3 regions of the Vibrio sp. Y176 genome follow, and region 2 is predicted to be linked to each of the others. Evidence: riboswitches for the same ligand, from Rfam matches in the RefSeq annotation. Region 2 holds a riboswitch; each other region holds the start of a gene.

Evidence for each region. Region 2 has a riboswitch for thiamine pyrophosphate ahead of thiC (phosphomethylpyrimidine synthase ThiC). Riboswitches for the same ligand answer to the same signal wherever they lie in the genome.
Region 1: another riboswitch for thiamine pyrophosphate. It lies ahead of thiB (thiamine ABC transporter substrate binding subunit); the one in region 2 lies ahead of thiC (phosphomethylpyrimidine synthase ThiC).
Region 3: another riboswitch for thiamine pyrophosphate. It lies ahead of thiD (bifunctional hydroxymethylpyrimidine kinase/phosphomethylpyrimidine kinase); the one in region 2 lies ahead of thiC (phosphomethylpyrimidine synthase ThiC).

The regions. Positions count from the first base shown of each region.
Region 1 is NZ_JAWOQS010000004.1:243,941-249,651, reverse strand. It holds gene mpl (UDP-N-acetylmuramate:L-alanyl-gamma-D-glutamyl-meso-diaminopimelate ligase) at 1-1,036, shown strand, start outside; gene R7O13_RS12275 (flavin prenyltransferase UbiX) at 1,042-1,680, shown strand; TPP riboswitch at 1,718-1,854, shown strand; gene thiB (thiamine ABC transporter substrate binding subunit) at 1,927-2,919, shown strand; gene thiP (thiamine/thiamine pyrophosphate ABC transporter permease ThiP) at 2,961-4,547, shown strand; gene thiQ (thiamine ABC transporter ATP-binding protein) at 4,547-5,251, shown strand; gene R7O13_RS12255 (LysR family transcriptional regulator) at 5,270-5,711, opposite strand, start outside.
Region 2 is NZ_JAWOQS010000018.1:561-6,271, forward strand. It holds gene R7O13_RS22625 (multicopper oxidase family protein) at 1-1,275, shown strand, start outside; gene crcB (fluoride efflux transporter CrcB) at 1,399-1,782, shown strand; TPP riboswitch at 1,843-1,941, shown strand; gene thiC (phosphomethylpyrimidine synthase ThiC) at 2,105-4,045, shown strand; gene R7O13_RS22640 (thiamine phosphate synthase) at 4,045-5,460, shown strand; gene R7O13_RS22645 (HesA/MoeB/ThiF family protein) at 5,447-5,711, shown strand, end outside.
Region 3 is NZ_JAWOQS010000002.1:924,892-930,602, forward strand. It holds gene R7O13_RS08325 (ABC transporter substrate-binding protein) at 1-720, opposite strand, end outside; gene R7O13_RS08330 (ABC transporter permease) at 768-1,568, opposite strand; gene R7O13_RS08335 (ABC transporter ATP-binding protein) at 1,561-2,316, opposite strand; gene thiD (bifunctional hydroxymethylpyrimidine kinase/phosphomethylpyrimidine kinase) at 2,306-3,163, opposite strand; TPP riboswitch at 3,261-3,368, opposite strand; gene R7O13_RS08345 (TldD/PmbA family protein) at 3,680-5,065, shown strand; gene R7O13_RS08350 (TldD/PmbA family protein) at 5,065-5,711, shown strand, end outside.

The DNA.
Region 1 (5,711 bases), on a different contig from region 2:
ATCGGGTACACATGGGAAAACGACCACGTCGAGCATGCTTGCCTGGATACTTGAAGATTGTGGTTATCAACCGGGTTTCTTAGTCGGTGGGGTACTCGGTAACTTCGGAGTGTCTGCTCGTTTGGGTGAAAGCATGTTTTTTGTCGTTGAAGCGGACGAATATGACAGTGCTTTTTTCGATAAGCGTTCTAAGTTTGTGCATTACCATCCTCGCACTTTAATCATGAACAATCTTGAGTTTGATCATGCCGACATCTTCGATGATCTAGAAGCGATCAAGCGCCAATTCCATCATTTAGTGCGAACTGTACCGGGCAATGGATTGATCTTAGCGCCGAGGCAGGATCAAGCGTTAGCGGATGTATTAGAGCGTGGTTGCTGGACTGAAAAACAGTTCTCTGGTGAGAATGGTGACTGGCAAGCGCACAAATTAGTGCTTGATGGCTCAAAATTTGACGTTGCGTTGCAAGGTGAGAAGGTTGGTACCGTCGAATGGAATTTGGTGGGTGACCACAATGTGGATAATGCGCTGATGGCAATCGCTGCTGCACGACATGTTGGAGTCACTCCGGATCTTGCTTGCCAGGCATTAGGGCGTTTCATCAATACCAAGCGCCGTTTAGAGCTGAAAGGTGAAGAACAAGGTGTGACGGTTTACGATGATTTTGCGCATCACCCAACGGCAATTGAACTTACTGTCGGCGGTTTGCGTAACAAGGTAGGTGAAAAACGCATCCTTGCTGTGTTGGAGCCGCGTTCTGCCACCATGAAGCGAGGTGTACACAAAAACACACTTGCAGAGTCACTACACAGTGCAGATGAAGTCTTCTTGTTCCAGCCAGATAATATCGAGTGGTCTGTGCAAGACATTGCCGACCAATGCACACAGCCAGCGTTTGTCGATGCGGATATAGATAACTTTGTAGCCAAGATCGTCGAACGTGCGCGACCAGGTGACCAAATTCTAGTCATGAGCAACGGTGGCTTTGGTGGTATTCACGGAAAACTTCTTGAGCAGTTAAAACAAAAAGCCTGATTGATATGCAAAACAAAACACAACCCTCTCATAAAAAAGCCATCACGTTGGCATTAACGGGTGCTTCTGGTGCTCCCTACGGCCTTCGTCTTTTAGAATGCTTGGTTGCGGCGGATTATCATGTCTACGTTCTGATTTCTTCGGCAGCTCGTGTTGTGATGGCAACCGAGCATAATCTTAAGCTACCAAGTGGCCCAGAAGCGGCGCAGCAAGCATTGGTAGAGCACCTGAACTGCAATCCCGATAACATCACCGTTTGCGGTAAAGATGACTGGTTCTCACCGGTTGCGTCTGGTTCTGCTGCACCAAAGCAAATGGTGGTTTGCCCATGTTCTGCGGGAAGCGTTGCAGCGATTGCGCATGGTATGTCAGATAACTTGATCGAGCGGGCCGCTGATGTGGTAATGAAAGAGCGCGGGCAGCTGTTGCTCGTGGTTCGCGAAACACCATTTTCAACGCTACATCTGGAGAACATGCACAAACTGTCGCAAATGGGCGTCACCATCATGCCAGCAGCTCCAGGCTTCTATCATCAGCCAAAGAGTATTGAAGACTTAGTGGATTTTATGGTGGCGAGAATTCTTGACCACTTAGGTATTGAGCAAGGTTTGGTGCCTCGTTGGGGTTATGACCAGCGCTCGTGAGCTGATTGTGTAACCACTCAAATACCTTTACAATCCATCCAACTCATCGGGGAGCAAACCCATTTAGCATTGAGTCAATCAATGCATTGGGGCGCTGAGACCTAAGTGTTTAACTAGGGACCCGTATTACCTGAACCAGATAATGCTGGCGTAGGAATTGAGTCTGGATATTGGAAGTCCTTAATAGCCGCCTCAAACCCTGTGCCGCTCAACTTATTTCTCTGAAATACTCATGGAGAGCGAGCAGTGAAACCCACTCTAAATCTGATTGCCCTAGCTGCAATCACCTCTACTTCAGCGTTTGCCGCTGAAAACACATTAACCATCTATACCTACGACTCTTTTGCCGCAGATTGGGGGCCGGGTCCTAAAATCGAGCAAGCTTTTGAAGCAAAATGTGGCTGTGACGTTAACTTCGTAGCGTTGGACGATGGTGTGTCGATTCTGAATCGTCTTCGTCTTGAAGGCGGTAATAGCAAAGCGGACATCGTATTAGGTTTGGATAACAATCTGATGGCAGAAGCGAAGAAAACCGATCTGCTTGCCGAGCACAATGTGGATACGGCTAACACAGTGTTACCAAACGGTTGGAGTGACACGACGTTTGTACCGTACGATTACGGCTACTTCGCGTTTGTGTACAACAAAGAGAAACTGGCTAATCCGCCGAAAAGCATGAAAGAGCTGGTGGAAACGCGCGACGATCTGAAAGTGATTTACCAAGATCCGCGGACTTCAACGCCGGGCCAAGGCTTAATGCTATGGATGAAATCTATTTATGGCGACGATGTGACGCAAGCGTGGCAGAAGCTAGCGAGCAAAACCGTAACGGTCACGAAAGGTTGGTCTGAGGCGTATTCTATGTTCCTCAATGGTGAGTCCGATTTAGTGCTTTCTTACACCACTTCACCTGCGTACCACTTAATTGCGGAAAACGATTCGAAGTTTGCTACGGCGAATTTTGCTGAAGGCCACTACATGCAAGTTGAAGTAGCCGCCAAAGTGAAAGGGGCAAAAAATTCAGAACTTGCTGATCAATTTATGAGTTTCATTTTAAGTGATGAGTTCCAATCGGCGATGCCAACGGGTAACTGGATGTACCCAGTCACTGACGTTGAGTTACCTAAAGGTTTTGAAACTTTGAGTGTTCCAAGCAAGTCGTTGAGCTTTAGTGCTGATGAAGTGGCAAAAATGCGTAAGTCTTGGATTCGCGAATGGCAAAGCGCATTGACGTTTTAGCTGACGTCCCAATCCTCATCTGAATGAGATAGGTTTTACCTTTGAATTCTGTTCCAAAAATAGGTTTAGGGGTCGCGATGATCATCGCGACCTTTGTTATTTCTGCCCTAGGTGCTTTGATTGTTCAAGCCCCTTCACTTGATGTGTCTGTGGTATGGGGCGACCCGTACTATCAACATGTCACCAAGTTCAGTTTCTACCAAGCGTTTCTTTCCACATTGCTCAGTGTTGGCTTTGCCATTCCAGTAGCGCACGCACTTTCGCGTCGCCAATTTATTGGTAAATCATTACTGCTTAAGCTGTTTGCATCGACACTGGTTTTGCCGGTTTTGGTTGGTGTTTTTGGGCTGTTAGCGATTTATGGCAACAGTGGTTTGTTGGCGCAGTGGTTGCAAAGTTTCGACACTAAACTGCCATTCTCTATTTACGGTTTGAACGGCATTTTACTCGCCCATGTGTTCTTTAATTTACCTTACGCGGCACGATTGCTTCTGCAAGCCTTGGACTCTATTCCTGCCGAGCAGCATAAGCTTTGCGCGCATCTTGGGATGAGCCATTGGGATAAGTTTCGCTGGGTAGAATGGCCGCGTTTAAGGCAGCAGCTTCCCCACGTTTGTGGGTTGGTGTTTATGTTGTGCTTTACCAGTTTTGCCACTGTAATGGCGTTGGGGGGCGGGCCAAAATCCACCACCATTGAATTGGCCATTTACCAAGCGATTAAGTTTGATTTTGATTTACAAGCTGGGGCGTTATTGGCGCTGTGGCAGATGCTGTTATGTGGACTGCTTGCTATTGGAGTGCAGAAGTTAACAAGGCCTGTTTCTATCAGTGCTGGAAGCACATCGGTACAGCAATATTTAACGAAGGATCATGGGTGGTCAAAAGCTTGGGATAGCTTTTGGATCATAGGTGCCTTTTTACTGGTAATACCGCCGTTATTGATGGTGTTACTGAGTGGCATCAACCAACAAGTTTGGACAGTATTAACCGATGAGCGTTTTTGGTTTGCGCTATTGAACTCCCTCAAAGTCGCCTGTGTCGCTAGCGTGCTTGCGGTCGCTGCAGGGGTGTCCATACTATTGACCAGTCGCCGTTGGCGGTTGCAGTACAAAAACACGCGAGCCGATCAGATAGAGTTAATCGGCACCATTATTTTGGTGACTCCAGGTCTGGTGATTAGCACCGGTTTATTCTTACTACTGCGCGCATTTACCGATGTTTTTAGCTTGGCATTTTTTGTCGTGATTTTGGTGAACGGTTTGATGGCTTTGCCTTACGTGATCAAAACGCTAGCGCAGCCAATGCTGCACATTGAACAACAGTATCAGTATGTATGTGCCAGCTTAGGCATGCGTGGCTGGCAACGGTTTAAAGTGGTGGAGTGGCAGGCGCTACGCAAGCCGTTTGCACATGCGTTTGCGATCAGCTTTATGTTTGCAATAGGGGATTTAAGTGCCATCGCACTGTTTGGTGGACAAGAGTTTCGTACCTTACCTCTGTATTTGTTCCAGTTGCTTGGCAGTTATCAGATGGACGCAGCTGCGGTGGTATCGGTGACCCTATTGTTGTTGAGTGTGGGCTGTTTTGCCTTGATTGAGAAAGTATTGAAAACGAAGGAGAGAGCGTAATGTTAGTGTTGGATGATGTGCAGTACACCTACCAACGTGAACTGTTTCGTTTTGACTTAACGATTGAGCAAGGACAGATTGTATCGCTGATGGGACCAAGTGGGGCAGGGAAGTCAACCTTGCTGGCGTTGGTGGCAGGATTCATCCATCCTGACCGTGGTGATATTTGTGTTGATGGTGAGTCCATTGTGCGTAAAGAGCCTTATCTGCGTCCGTTCTCTATGTTGTTCCAAGAGCACAATTTGTTTGCTCACTTATCGGTGCGTGACAACATCGGTTTGGGCTTACACCCAGGGCTAAAGCTTACGGTGGACCAAAATCGTCAGATTGAACAAGCCGCGCAGCAAGTTGGTGTTGCAGAGTACCTCGACCGTTTGCCAGAGCATCTTTCTGGTGGCCAGCGTCAACGTGTTGCCTTAGCGCGTTGTTTTGTTCAGCCTCATCCCATGTGGCTATTGGATGAGCCGTTCTCGGCGCTTGATCCGGTGTTGCGTGAAGAGATGCTGAGCTTGGTAAAAAAACTCGCAGCAGAGCGGGGAATAACCGTATTGATGGTCACGCACCATTTAAGCGATGCCAAAGCGATTGCCAGCCACTTTGTGTTTGTGGCAGATGGTAAAGTGGAAGCCGCGGGTGATATGTCTGCATTGAGTGAACAGCATGCTAGTGAGAAGCTTGCGGCATTTATCCGAGCAGCATGCTAGTGCCTGATAGTTGCTAGGTTATGCTTCTCCGCAACACAAACCATGCCGAGGTCCAAATTCAAATTGAGATCTTAAGCTCATGATATGGTCAATCATTGCTTGTACACGCCGTGGGCGGTTTGCTCCAGGACGATAGACTAAATAAATAGGCATTGGTACCGTGTGCCATTGCGGTAACACTCTGACTAAGGTGCCACTTTCTAGCTCTTGCGTCATGTTCTGCACAGGTAAGTTAGCGATGCCTAGTCCTTTAAGTGCGCCTTTCAATATTGCTTCTACAGTTGTACTTGAGAAGTTACTGGTTATTGAAACATTGACGGTATTATCGTGTGAGATCAGCGTCCAAGGCCCTATTTCTGAAACATATTGATACCTCAAACAGTTGTGTTTTGTCAGATCTTCTGGCGTTTCAGGTACGCCGAACTCAGCTAAATACTCAGGGCTAGCAGCCAGAACTCGA
Region 2 (5,711 bases):
ATATACGATATCACTGCAGAGCCTTCTACTGCAGAATTGGTCCCAGGGTTTAACACAGACGTACTCGCGTTTAATGGTTCGATTCCAGCACCTACGATTCGCTGTCGCCAAGGTGAGAAAGTTATTATCCGATTCACCAACAAGCTTTCAGAGCCAACTACAATTCACTGGCATGGTCTGAGAATCCCTATTGAAATGGATGGTGTACCTTTCTTAAGCCATCCGCCTATCATGCCGGGTGAAACATTCGTTTATGAATTTACACCGCCAGATGCAGGCACGTTTTGGTATCACCCCCACATGAATAGCGTTAAGCAACTTGGTATGGGCTTAGTTGGGCTAATTATCGTTGAAGAGGCTGAGCCTGTTCTATTTGATGAAGAACAGGAAATAGTTCTAAAGCATTGGCATTTAGACAAACAAGGTCAGTGGAAGAACCTTATGGTACCGCGCTTGAGCGCTCGTATGGGGACTCCCGGAGAGTGGAGTAGCGTCAATGGTGTGCATGAACCTGTTTATACGCTGAAGCAGAATGCTACCACGCGATTAAGAATTGCTAATGTCGATAACACCATTACTTACCCGATCGCTATTGAAGGTGCAGAGGCTTGGGTTATTGCTATTGATGGTAACCCTGTTAAAACGCCTTATAAGCTCACTCAGCATAAAATTGGTCCAGGAATGAGGTTAGATGTCGGATTGATTGCTCCAAAGGCTGGAAAACGTGTTTATGTGCGTCAAATGAAAGGACGCTTCCCATTCCCTTTGTGCGAGTTTGACGTTGTTGAGTCTGACCTGTCGAACAACCAGAAACTGCCTTTATTACCTCTCAACCCTGTGCCAGCTCTCGATTTGAAAAATGCAGAGCAAATCGATTATGTGTTTGAGTGGGAGGGGGCGATCACTCCTGCTGATCAATCGGGCAAAGCGATCCCCCAATTCTGGCTGATGAACAAACGGGCTTGGGAGGGAATGAGCAAAGATAATATTCCAGCGCCGCTTTCAACATTGGAGATTGGAAAAACCTATATCTTCAACCTAAAGAACGTCACCCAATATCATCATCCTATTCATCTTCATGGACACACATTTACGGTTCTTGAGTTAGATGGCAAAAAACTCGACGAACCGTTTCATACCGATACGGTCTTACTTGGAAAAAACGGCAGTGCGAAAGCGGCATTTGTTGCAGATAACCCAGGGCGTTGGATGTACCATTGTCATGTAATTGAACATATGAAGACGGGTTTGATGGGATACATTGAAGTAAAGTGACTCCTGTAACTTTTAAAATCTTGATAAGTTTTAAGCGCTATACTTTGCTGAATTCTAAGATTGTATAATCACTATTGCCGTAAATTTGATTACAATGTCGCCATTAACTTTTCTGGGGGAATTATGGGACAACTATCCGTTTTGGGTTTTATTGCATTGGGTGGTGCATTTGGTGCATGTTCTCGTTACTTAATTTCTGAACTTTGTGTCATTTTATTGGGGCGTGGTTTTCCATATGGTACGTTAACCGTTAACGTTGTTGGCTCATTTATGATGGGCTTATTGATAGCAGCTTTCGATAATGAACTTTTGGCAACGGAACCTTGGCGACAAGTGATTGGCTTGGGTTTTTTAGGGGCACTAACGACGTTTTCCACCTTCTCGATGGATAATGTGTTGCTTATGCAGCAGGGCGCTTTCTTTAAGATGGGGTTGAACGTATTGTTGAATGTAGTGTTAAGTATTTCAGCGGCGTGGATAGGCTTTCAATTATTGATGCGCAGCTAGCAAAGTAGTTAAAAATTGAACAGGTCGGCTTGGTTTCACCAAGCCGTTTTTATATACTGACATCACTTGTCGGAGTGCCATAAGGCTGAGACCGTTAATTCGGGATCCGTTGAACCTGATCAGATTAGAATCTGCGAAGGGAACAAGAGAAGATATTCACACCGGAGTTCTTTCTGGTTGACCTATCAAAAGTCGAATGTTGTTACAGGCAAATATCGTAAGCTTTAACTAGCCTTAATTTGACTCCTCTTGTCGCATCTATCCGCCAAGCATTTTTATCCAATTACTTTTTATCTAGTATAACAAAGCAAGGAAAAATGCTATGTCGAGTCGCAAACAAGCGAGACTGGAAGCAAAACAGTTCATTGATACACTCTCGGTACAACCGTACCCCAATTCAAGCAAAGTCTACGTAGAAGGTTCACGTCCAGATATTCGTGTGCCAATGCGTGAAATATCACTCGCTGATAGCCTTATTGGAGGCACAAAAGAAGCGCCTATTTTCGAACCTAATGAGCCAGTACGCGTTTACGATACCTCGGGTGTATACACAGATCCAGAGCACACCATAGACCTCTATAGCGGCTTACCTAAGCTGAGAGAAGGGTGGATTGAAGAGCGTGCCGATACTGAGCTACTTGATGAAGTAAGCTCGGTGTACACCAAAGAACGCTTAGAAGACGAAACACTAGACGATCTTCGTTACGGTAATCTACCACGTATTCGACGTGCCAAAGATGGCCATTGTGTGACCCAATTGCACTATGCTCGCAAAGGTATTATTACCCCAGAAATGGAATATATCGCGCTGCGTGAAAACATGGGGCGTGCCAAGTATCGCGATGAAGTGCTGAATCAACAGCATCCGGGTCAAAGCTTTGGTGCGAACCTACCAAAGGACATTACTGCAGAGTTTGTGCGTAAAGAAGTCGCCGAAGGTCGCGCTATTATCCCTTCTAATATCAACCACCCAGAATCCGAACCAATGATCATTGGACGTAACTTTTTGGTCAAAGTGAACGCCAACATCGGTAACTCATCGGTCACTTCTTCGATTGAAGAAGAAGTAGAGAAACTAGTGTGGGCGACGCGCTGGGGTGGCGATACCGTTATGGATCTCTCTACTGGACGCAATATTCACGAAACTCGCGAGTGGATTCTACGTAACAGTCCGGTTCCGATCGGTACCGTGCCAATGTACCAAGCGCTTGAGAAAGTGAACGGTGTTGCGGAAAACCTTAACTGGGAAGTGATGCGCGATACCCTGATTGAGCAAGCAGAGCAGGGCGTTGACTACTTTACTATCCATGCCGGTTTACTACTTCGTTATGTGCCAATGACTGCAAAACGCGTTACTGGCATCGTCTCTCGTGGTGGTTCTATCATCGCGAAATGGTGTTTAGCGCATCACCAAGAAAGCTTCTTATATACCCACTTCCGAGAGATCTGTGAAATCTGTGCTAAGTATGATGTCGCACTTTCTCTCGGTGATGGTCTGCGTCCTGGCTCGGTGGCCGATGCTAACGACGAAGCGCAATTTGCAGAGCTTCGTACCCTTGGTGAGTTAACCAAGATTGCGTGGGAATACGACGTACAAGTAATTATCGAAGGTCCTGGCCATGTTCCAATGCATATGATCAAAGAGAACATGGAAGAGCAGCTGGAGCACTGCCATGAAGCACCATTCTACACGCTTGGCCCACTGACGACAGACGTCGCTCCTGGTTACGACCATATTACTTCAGGCATCGGCGCTGCCATGATTGGTTGGTATGGCTGTGCGATGCTTTGCTACGTCACTCCTAAAGAGCATCTTGGCTTACCAAACAAAGAAGATGTGAAAGTAGGCATGATCACTTATAAGCTTGCTGCGCACGCCGCTGATTTAGCGAAAGGGCACCCAGGTGCTCAAGTTCGTGATAATGCGCTTTCTAAAGCTCGCTTCGAGTTCCGCTGGGAAGATCAATTCAACTTGTCACTCGACCCAGATACCGCGCGCACTTTCCATGATGAAACCTTACCTCAAGAGTCCGGCAAAGTTGCTCACTTCTGTTCGATGTGCGGACCAAAGTTCTGCTCGATGAAGATTTCGCAAGAGGTACGAGAGTACGCGAAAGACACTGAGCAAGTTGCTGCGGACCAAGCTATCTCGATTAAAATGCTAGATGATCCTCTTGAAGGGATGCGTCAGAAATCGCAAGAATTTAGAGAGTCAGGTTCCGAGCTATACCACCCAGCAGCACATGCCGAGGTAAGTGACTAATGAGCAAAATCCTTATTCCGTCATCGTTGATTGAACTGACAGGTTTAGTTCAGCAATGTTTGTTGTTGGCGAAAGAACAGGGTTTTAGCATAGAAGACATTGAGTTGGGTGTGAGCCCAACTCAATGTCTTCAGCTTGTTCGCGACCAACAGACCACACGCATAACGACAGATCTTATTAATGGTTATGACTCTGAGAATGAGAGTTCATTTGTGCTCTATTACCGCTCTGCTTTATCGGTAGAAGCGTGTGCTAAGCAACCGTCGAAAGCGATTTATATTGGCATTGCTGATACGCATGTATCCGATGAAAAGGAGAAAGTGCTTCAGCTTGATATCTGGCGTCACCCAATTAACAACGAAGTGAGAGCGCTTTCCGTTAAGTCCAAACTCAACGCAATGTTCGATCCTGAACATCACCTTGCTTGGATAGTAACGCTGACAGTACTCGATTTTCCTATCGAAGATGCGTTAACACTTGCTCGAGGAATGCTAACTCAACAAGCGAATGTTTCACGTGAAACACTGTTGAATGGCAACCTTAACGAGGGAAGATCTACTCAGTGGGCTGACCAATTTGATGATTTCCCCACACCTGTACTGGAGGATAACCGACTAGGTATTCAAGTTGGTTGGTCTGCACAAGGTGAGAGCGTTAGCTTTCCAACTCTAACTAAGCAAAGTCTAGGGCTCTATCCAGTCGTTGATGATGTTGCTTGGATTGAGCGTCTACTGCCACTAGGCATCAACACTATTCAACTGCGAATAAAGAACCCACAACAAGCCGATTTAGAACAACAGATCATTCGAGCAATTGAGCTAGGTCGTCAGTATCAAGCACAAGTGTTCATCAATGACTATTGGCAGTTGGCAATCAAGCATGGCGCTTATGGTGTTCACCTAGGACAAGAAGACATAGAAGAATCGAATTTGGCTCAGCTAACTAAAGCCGGCATTTGTCTTGGTCTTTCTACTCATGGTTATTATGAGCTACTGCGCATCGTACAAATTCATCCTAGTTACATCGCGCTAGGGCATATTTTCCCAACCACCACAAAACAGATGCCATCGAAACCACAAGGTTTGGTGCGCTTGTCTCTTTATCAAAAGCTGATTGATAGCATTCCTTACGGAAACACAGAGTTGGTTTTCCGTCCCGCAAAAGACAAAGCAGGTAGTGACTATGTGCTTGGCTTTCCGACGGTCGCGATTGGTGGCATTGACCAATCTAATGCTGACCAAGTTTGGCAAACAGGTGTTTCTAGCTTAGCAGTAGTGCGTGCTATTACGTTGGCAGAATCACCTCAATCGGTCATCGAGTTCTTCGCACAACTGATGAAGGAAAGACAGCTAACGTTCACTGATCAGAATAGTGAGTTGGCGGATACCAAGAGAGGCGAGCATGCTCACGGATAAGCAGTTCCTTCGCTATCAGCGCCAAGTCGCTCTGCCTGAAATTGCCGAAATTGGGCAAGAGCGTTTGAGTAAATCGCATGTGCTGATCATCGGTTGTGGTGGGTTAGGAAGTGCTGCGAGTTTGTACTTGGCATCAGCGGGTGTTGGTAAATTGGTTGTGGTTGATGATGATGAAGTTGATAGCAGTAACCTACAACGTCAGATCATTTATCGTGAACAAGACCTCCAAGTTGCGAAAACAAAAGCGACTG
Region 3 (5,711 bases), on a different contig from region 2:
AGTGGTCGCTTGCTCTAGTGCTTTGTTGAATGCCTTGATGGCTTCTTTGTCGTAGTTTTTTGCATTGGCAACGAAGACTAACTCGTCATACGCTGGCACGCCGTGTTCTTCAGGGAAGAAGGCCTTAGCTTTATAACCTTCTAGTGCCAGTTGGTTGGTTTCGAAGTTACGTAGACCGCCCCAAATCGCATCCACCTTGCCAGACGCAAGAGACGAAGACAGCGCCCAACCTACGTTGATGATTTGTACGTCAGAAAACTTCACGTTTTCTTGCGCTAGCATGGTGCCGATTGTCGCTTCTTCGTTGCCTGCGATCGCAATACCGATCTTCTTGCCTTTTAAGTCGCCAAGGTTTTCATTCTTACCGTTATCCAGCACCATCAACGTGTTGAGTGGCGTAGCAATCAAAGTCGCAGAGCGGATTAGTGGCAAACCAGCCGCGACATCGATAGTTAGGCTCGGTTGGTAAGAAATCGCCATGTCGACCTTGCCAGCAGCGACCAATTTAGGAGGTGTACTTGGATCTGCAGGCTCTTGAATGTTGACCTTCAAACCTTGTTCTTTGAAGTAACCACGCTCTTTGGCAATCACGATAGGACCATGATTTGGGTTGACGAACCAATCCAACATCAGTGTCATCTCTTTTTCTGCTGCAAGCACATTGATTGATACCACTGAAGCGAGTAGAGCAGCAGCGCTCATAAGTTTGTTTTTATTCACGGGGTTCTTCCTTTTCTTTCCCAATTTTCTTTGGTTATTTTTTGTAATTATTTGCTTTCCCAAGGGATGGCTTTTTTCAATAATTTATCGGTGATGAAGTAGAGTGAGATAGACAGCACGGCTAGGATAAACAGCGCCGCAAACATCTCATCAATGATCATGCGAGCATTAGCTTGGAGCATCAGATAACCCAAGCCTTCACTTGAACCTACCCACTCACCGACCACTGCTCCAATCGGCGCAATAACGACGGCAACACGAATGCCTGAGGCTAAAGTTGGTAGGGCGGCTGGCAATTGAATATGACGAAGTAACTGCCATTTAGACGCGCCCATGGTCTTGGCAAGGTCGAGGTAACCTGTTGGTGTATTACGTAAGCCGTCGTAGCAACATGTGGTGACGGGGAAAAAGATGATGATCGCCGCCATGACTACTTTCGATGCAATGCCGTAACCGAGCCAAAGCATGAGCACTGGCGCGATGGCGAACACAGGGATCGCTTGGCTAGCAATCAGAATAGGCAATAACCAACGCTTCAGCGGCTCGAACATCAGCATTTGCAATGCGAACAGCAAACCCATCGATAATCCAAGCGCCAAGCCAAGTAAGATCTCTTGCGCGGTAACCCAAGTATGTTTGAGCAAGACATCGTAACGAGTGACCAATCTATCCAGCACTTCAATTGGTGAAGGTAAGATGAAGCCTGGCATGTCGAATACCACCACAACCAACTGCCACAATCCCAAGATCACCGCTGTGCTGATAACTAAGCGCAGAGCCGGATGGGTCACGCGTTCTTTTTTACTAATACGTGCCGAAACGGAGTTGTACTGAGTCATATCACTCATAGTCTTTCTCCAATTGATCCAAAATCGCTTGTTGAAGCGCGGCGCACTCTCCATCGAGAACTCGTGGTGGCTTGGAATCCTGAACAACCAAGTGCTGAGCTTGCGCAGGCGTGCCTTGCAGTACATAGAGTTGGTGAGCTAATCGCACCGCTTCTTGTGGGTCGTGGGTAATAAGAACAACGGTTTTATCTTTCAGTAACTCGGCAGACAAGGTTTGCAACTTATGGCGAGTAACCGCGTCCAGTGCAGAGAAAGGCTCATCCATCAGAACTAGAGGCTTGTCTTGCATCAGAGTGCGAGCAAGGGCAACACGCTGTCTCATGCCGCCAGATAGTTGAGCTGGCTTAGCATCCGCGTAATCGGCGAGTCCCACTTGGCTGAGTAAAGTCAGTGCACGTTGTTTATTTTGCTCTGGTGCTTGCACTTGAGAAAATCGAGAACTGAGGCAGACGTTGTCTAACACATTCAACCACGGTAGCAATAAATCCTGCTGAGCCATGTAAGCGATACGGTCATGCAGTGCAGCGCCATCCGTTGTGATGAGTTCGCCATGCCAGTCAACTTGGTCATCCAGTAGGCCAGCTAAGTAACGCAATATTGTGGTTTTCCCGCAGCCACTTCGTCCGAGTAATACCGTCCATTTACCGACGGGAATGGTCATGTTCATTCCTGCTAAAGTCGGTGTTTGGCTATCTTTGTATCGCAGGCTAGCATCGGAAAGCTGAATGCCAATCGCGTTAGCGAACATAGGTATGACCCGCAAAGAAGTGATTCACAGGGCCGTGACCTTTACCGACATCCAATTCATCAGCGTGTGCGATAGCTTGGCTGATGTACTGCTTACCAAGGTGCACCGCTTTGTGTAGGTTGTTGCCTTGGCTAAGGTAAGACGCAATGGCGGAAGACAGTGTACAGCCTGTGCCATGAGTGTTTTTGGTTGGAAATCGCTTGGCGCTAATTAACTCGGCACTGTCTTGCATGATAAGCAGATCGTTGCTGTTTTCATTTTCTTCAAGGTGACCGCCTTTGAGCAGAATAGCTTTGGCGCCAAGCGCACGAAGGTCGGTAATCATATCGTTCATTTCAGATTCTGATTGAGGCATTGGCTTACCCGTCAATGCTGCGCCTTCGGGTAGGTTAGGGGTAATGATGTCTGCGAGCGGAATCAATTCTTCTTTTAAAGTGCTGATTGCCGACTGTTCCAGTAATAGATCGCCGCTGGTGGCCACCATCACAGGGTCAATCACGAGGTGTTTTGGCTGGTATTGTTTAATTTTGTCTGCAACGACTTTGAGGATGTTGGAATCGGCCAGCATGCCCACTTTGACTGCAACGATGTTGAGGTCGGTAAATACTGCATCAAGTTGGCTCTCTACATGGTCGAGAGGAATGGGGAAAATCGCAGAAACGCCTTGGGTATTCTGCGAAGTAATCGCCGTGATTACCGAGCAAGCAAAACTGCCGGTTGCGGACATCGCTTTGATGTCGGCTTGAATACCTGCACCGCCACCACTGTCTGAACCCGCGATGGTCAATACGATAGGGGTAGGCAAGGCTGGCGTTTGATGTGAATGAGGTTGTGATTGCTGCGTCATGGTCGCTCCTACTACAAGACGTATAGGAACTGACTTTGACCGTTGCAGATAGATCGATTTTTCGATCGCTATCGCTTATCTAAGAGGGGCGACGAAAGGCAAAGTGTGCATAGTTCCCTACGTCAGTGCTAACTGAATCAGGTTCAACGGGTCTCGAATTTCGATCTCAGCCAACACTTGTCGTGTGGCCCCCCGACTATTTCGTTCGGATGATAGCAGGACCATTGCGGAAGGGATACGTTTTTTGAGCGTAATTATAATGAGTATTCAATTATGCGAGGTGAGTGATAAAGTAAGCACCTAAATGGTTTGCTGGGTGGAATTTACTAGTGCAACGCTCTGGTGAATGAGCAGAACCTGGAATATTTAATAAATAATCGTGGTCTCGTTAAGCAAGGATTAGCACAAAACAAGGTTAAAAAACTGTTAAAATTTAACGTGTTGCCAATTTAACTTTGTTGAACTTTTTCACAGTTAATTAGGATGGCTAAGACGATCATCGAGCAAGGAGACTTCATGCTTAATTCTGTAACAGCGAAGTCAGTGATCGATCATGCGCTCTTTTTGGGGGCTGATTTCGCTGAACTATTCGTTGAACATCACCAAACCAACACTGTCCAGATCGCATCTGGTGAGGTGGACAAGGTTAACTCGGGTATCGATTTTGGTATCGGTATTCGTCTTTTTTTCGGTCATAAGGTGCTTTACGGTTACACCAACAGCACAGATGAAGCCGAACTAAAGCGCGTAACCTCGCTGCTTGCTGCAAAAGACAAGCGTGAGCAAATCGCGTCAGCGGGTTCTTTGAATTTGAACCGCTACCCAATCCAACATGGTTGCCGCATGTCGCTAAGTAAGGATGCTAACCTAGATTCAAAAATCGCGTTTCTATTGAAAGTTGACCAAGCCGCACGTGCTGAGAGTGAGCATATCAGCCAGTTTATTGGCAGCGTTCTTCAGCGCGAGCAACAAGTGTCTATCTTCAACTCAGAAGGCCTACACGTTGACGATACTCGCCACTACATTCGTGTTGCTGGTAACACTGTCGCGCAAAAAGGTAATGAGCAGTCTTCTGGTATGGAAGGTCCTGGTGCTCTTGCTGGCTGGGAGTTCAGTGAACAGCTTGATGCGAAAGAGCTAGGTCAAACTATCGCGCAACAAGCGTTGGTAAAACTTGGCGCTGATGCTTGTCCATCGGGTGAAATGCCAGTGGTAATTGGTAACGGCTTTGGCGGCGTTATCTTCCATGAAGCGTGTGGTCACTTGCTAGAAACCACTTCGGTTGCGAAGAAAGCTTCAGTATTCCACGACAAGATGGGCGAAATGGTTGCTCACACCGCGGTGAATGCAGTCGATGATGGCACCATGACCAACGAATGGGGCTCGATTCATGTTGATGACGAAGGCATGAAGACTCAGCGCACCCAATTGATCAAAGACGGTAAGCTAACCAGCTTTATGGTCGATAAAATGGGTGGCATGAAGACAGGTTACGAACCTACGGGTTCTGGTCGTCGTCAAAACTACAAGTTCGCACCAACCTCGCGTATGCGTAATACCTTTATCGAAGAAGGCGAGCATTCACTTGATGACATGCTGGCAGGCATCGAGCGTGGTATCTATGCGAAGAAGATGGGCGGTGGCTCGGTTCAACCGGGTACGGGTGAGTTTAACTTTGCTGTTCGTGAAGCTTATCTCATTGAAAATGGCAAAATCACCAAGCCTCTGAAAACAGCAACGCTGATCAGCACGGGTCCAAAAGTGTTGAAAGAAATCAGCATGGTCGGCAAAGACATGGCACTTGCGCCGGGCATGTGTGGTTCCGTGAGTGGTTCAGTACCAACAACTGTCGGTCAGCCAACGCTGAAAGTAGATAACATTCTGGTAGGAGGCGGTAACTAATGAGCCAAGAACAACAACTTCTTAATGCGGTTGATTACGTCCTATCAGAAGCAAAACGCCAAGGTGCAGAAGCGGACGTCATTGTAAACCGTAACAGTAGCTTTTCTTTGAAAGCGAACCAAGGAAAGCTGGATGAGTACAAAGTAAGCTCAAGCCAAGTTCTGGGTGTTCGTGTTGTGAAAGATGCGCGTGTTGCAACGAGCTATTCTGAGTCGTTAGAACAACCAAGCTTAGATTTGATGCTGACTAATGCACTGCAAAGCGCTCGTTTTTCCAAGCAAGATGAACATCAGACCATTAGTTGTGTGAACAGCCAAATCACGACTGACGTGGCTGAGATTGCTCAAGAAGACACAACTTCGGTTGATGAAAAAATTGAACTGTCTCTCGCACTTGAGCAAGGCGTAGTGGCTCTGCCTCACGCTTCTAGCGCACCTTACAATGGTTACAGCGATGGCGAAACACAACTGATCATTGCCAATACTCAAGGCACATTGTGTCAACACTTCGAGCGCTCGTTCACTTGTTACGCGTATACCTTGTTTGAAAAAGACGGCAAACAGTCAATGGCGGGTAGAATGTCACTTGGTCGCCGTTTTGATGAGTTGAATCCAGCTTACTGTATCGAAGGTGGCTACAACCTTGC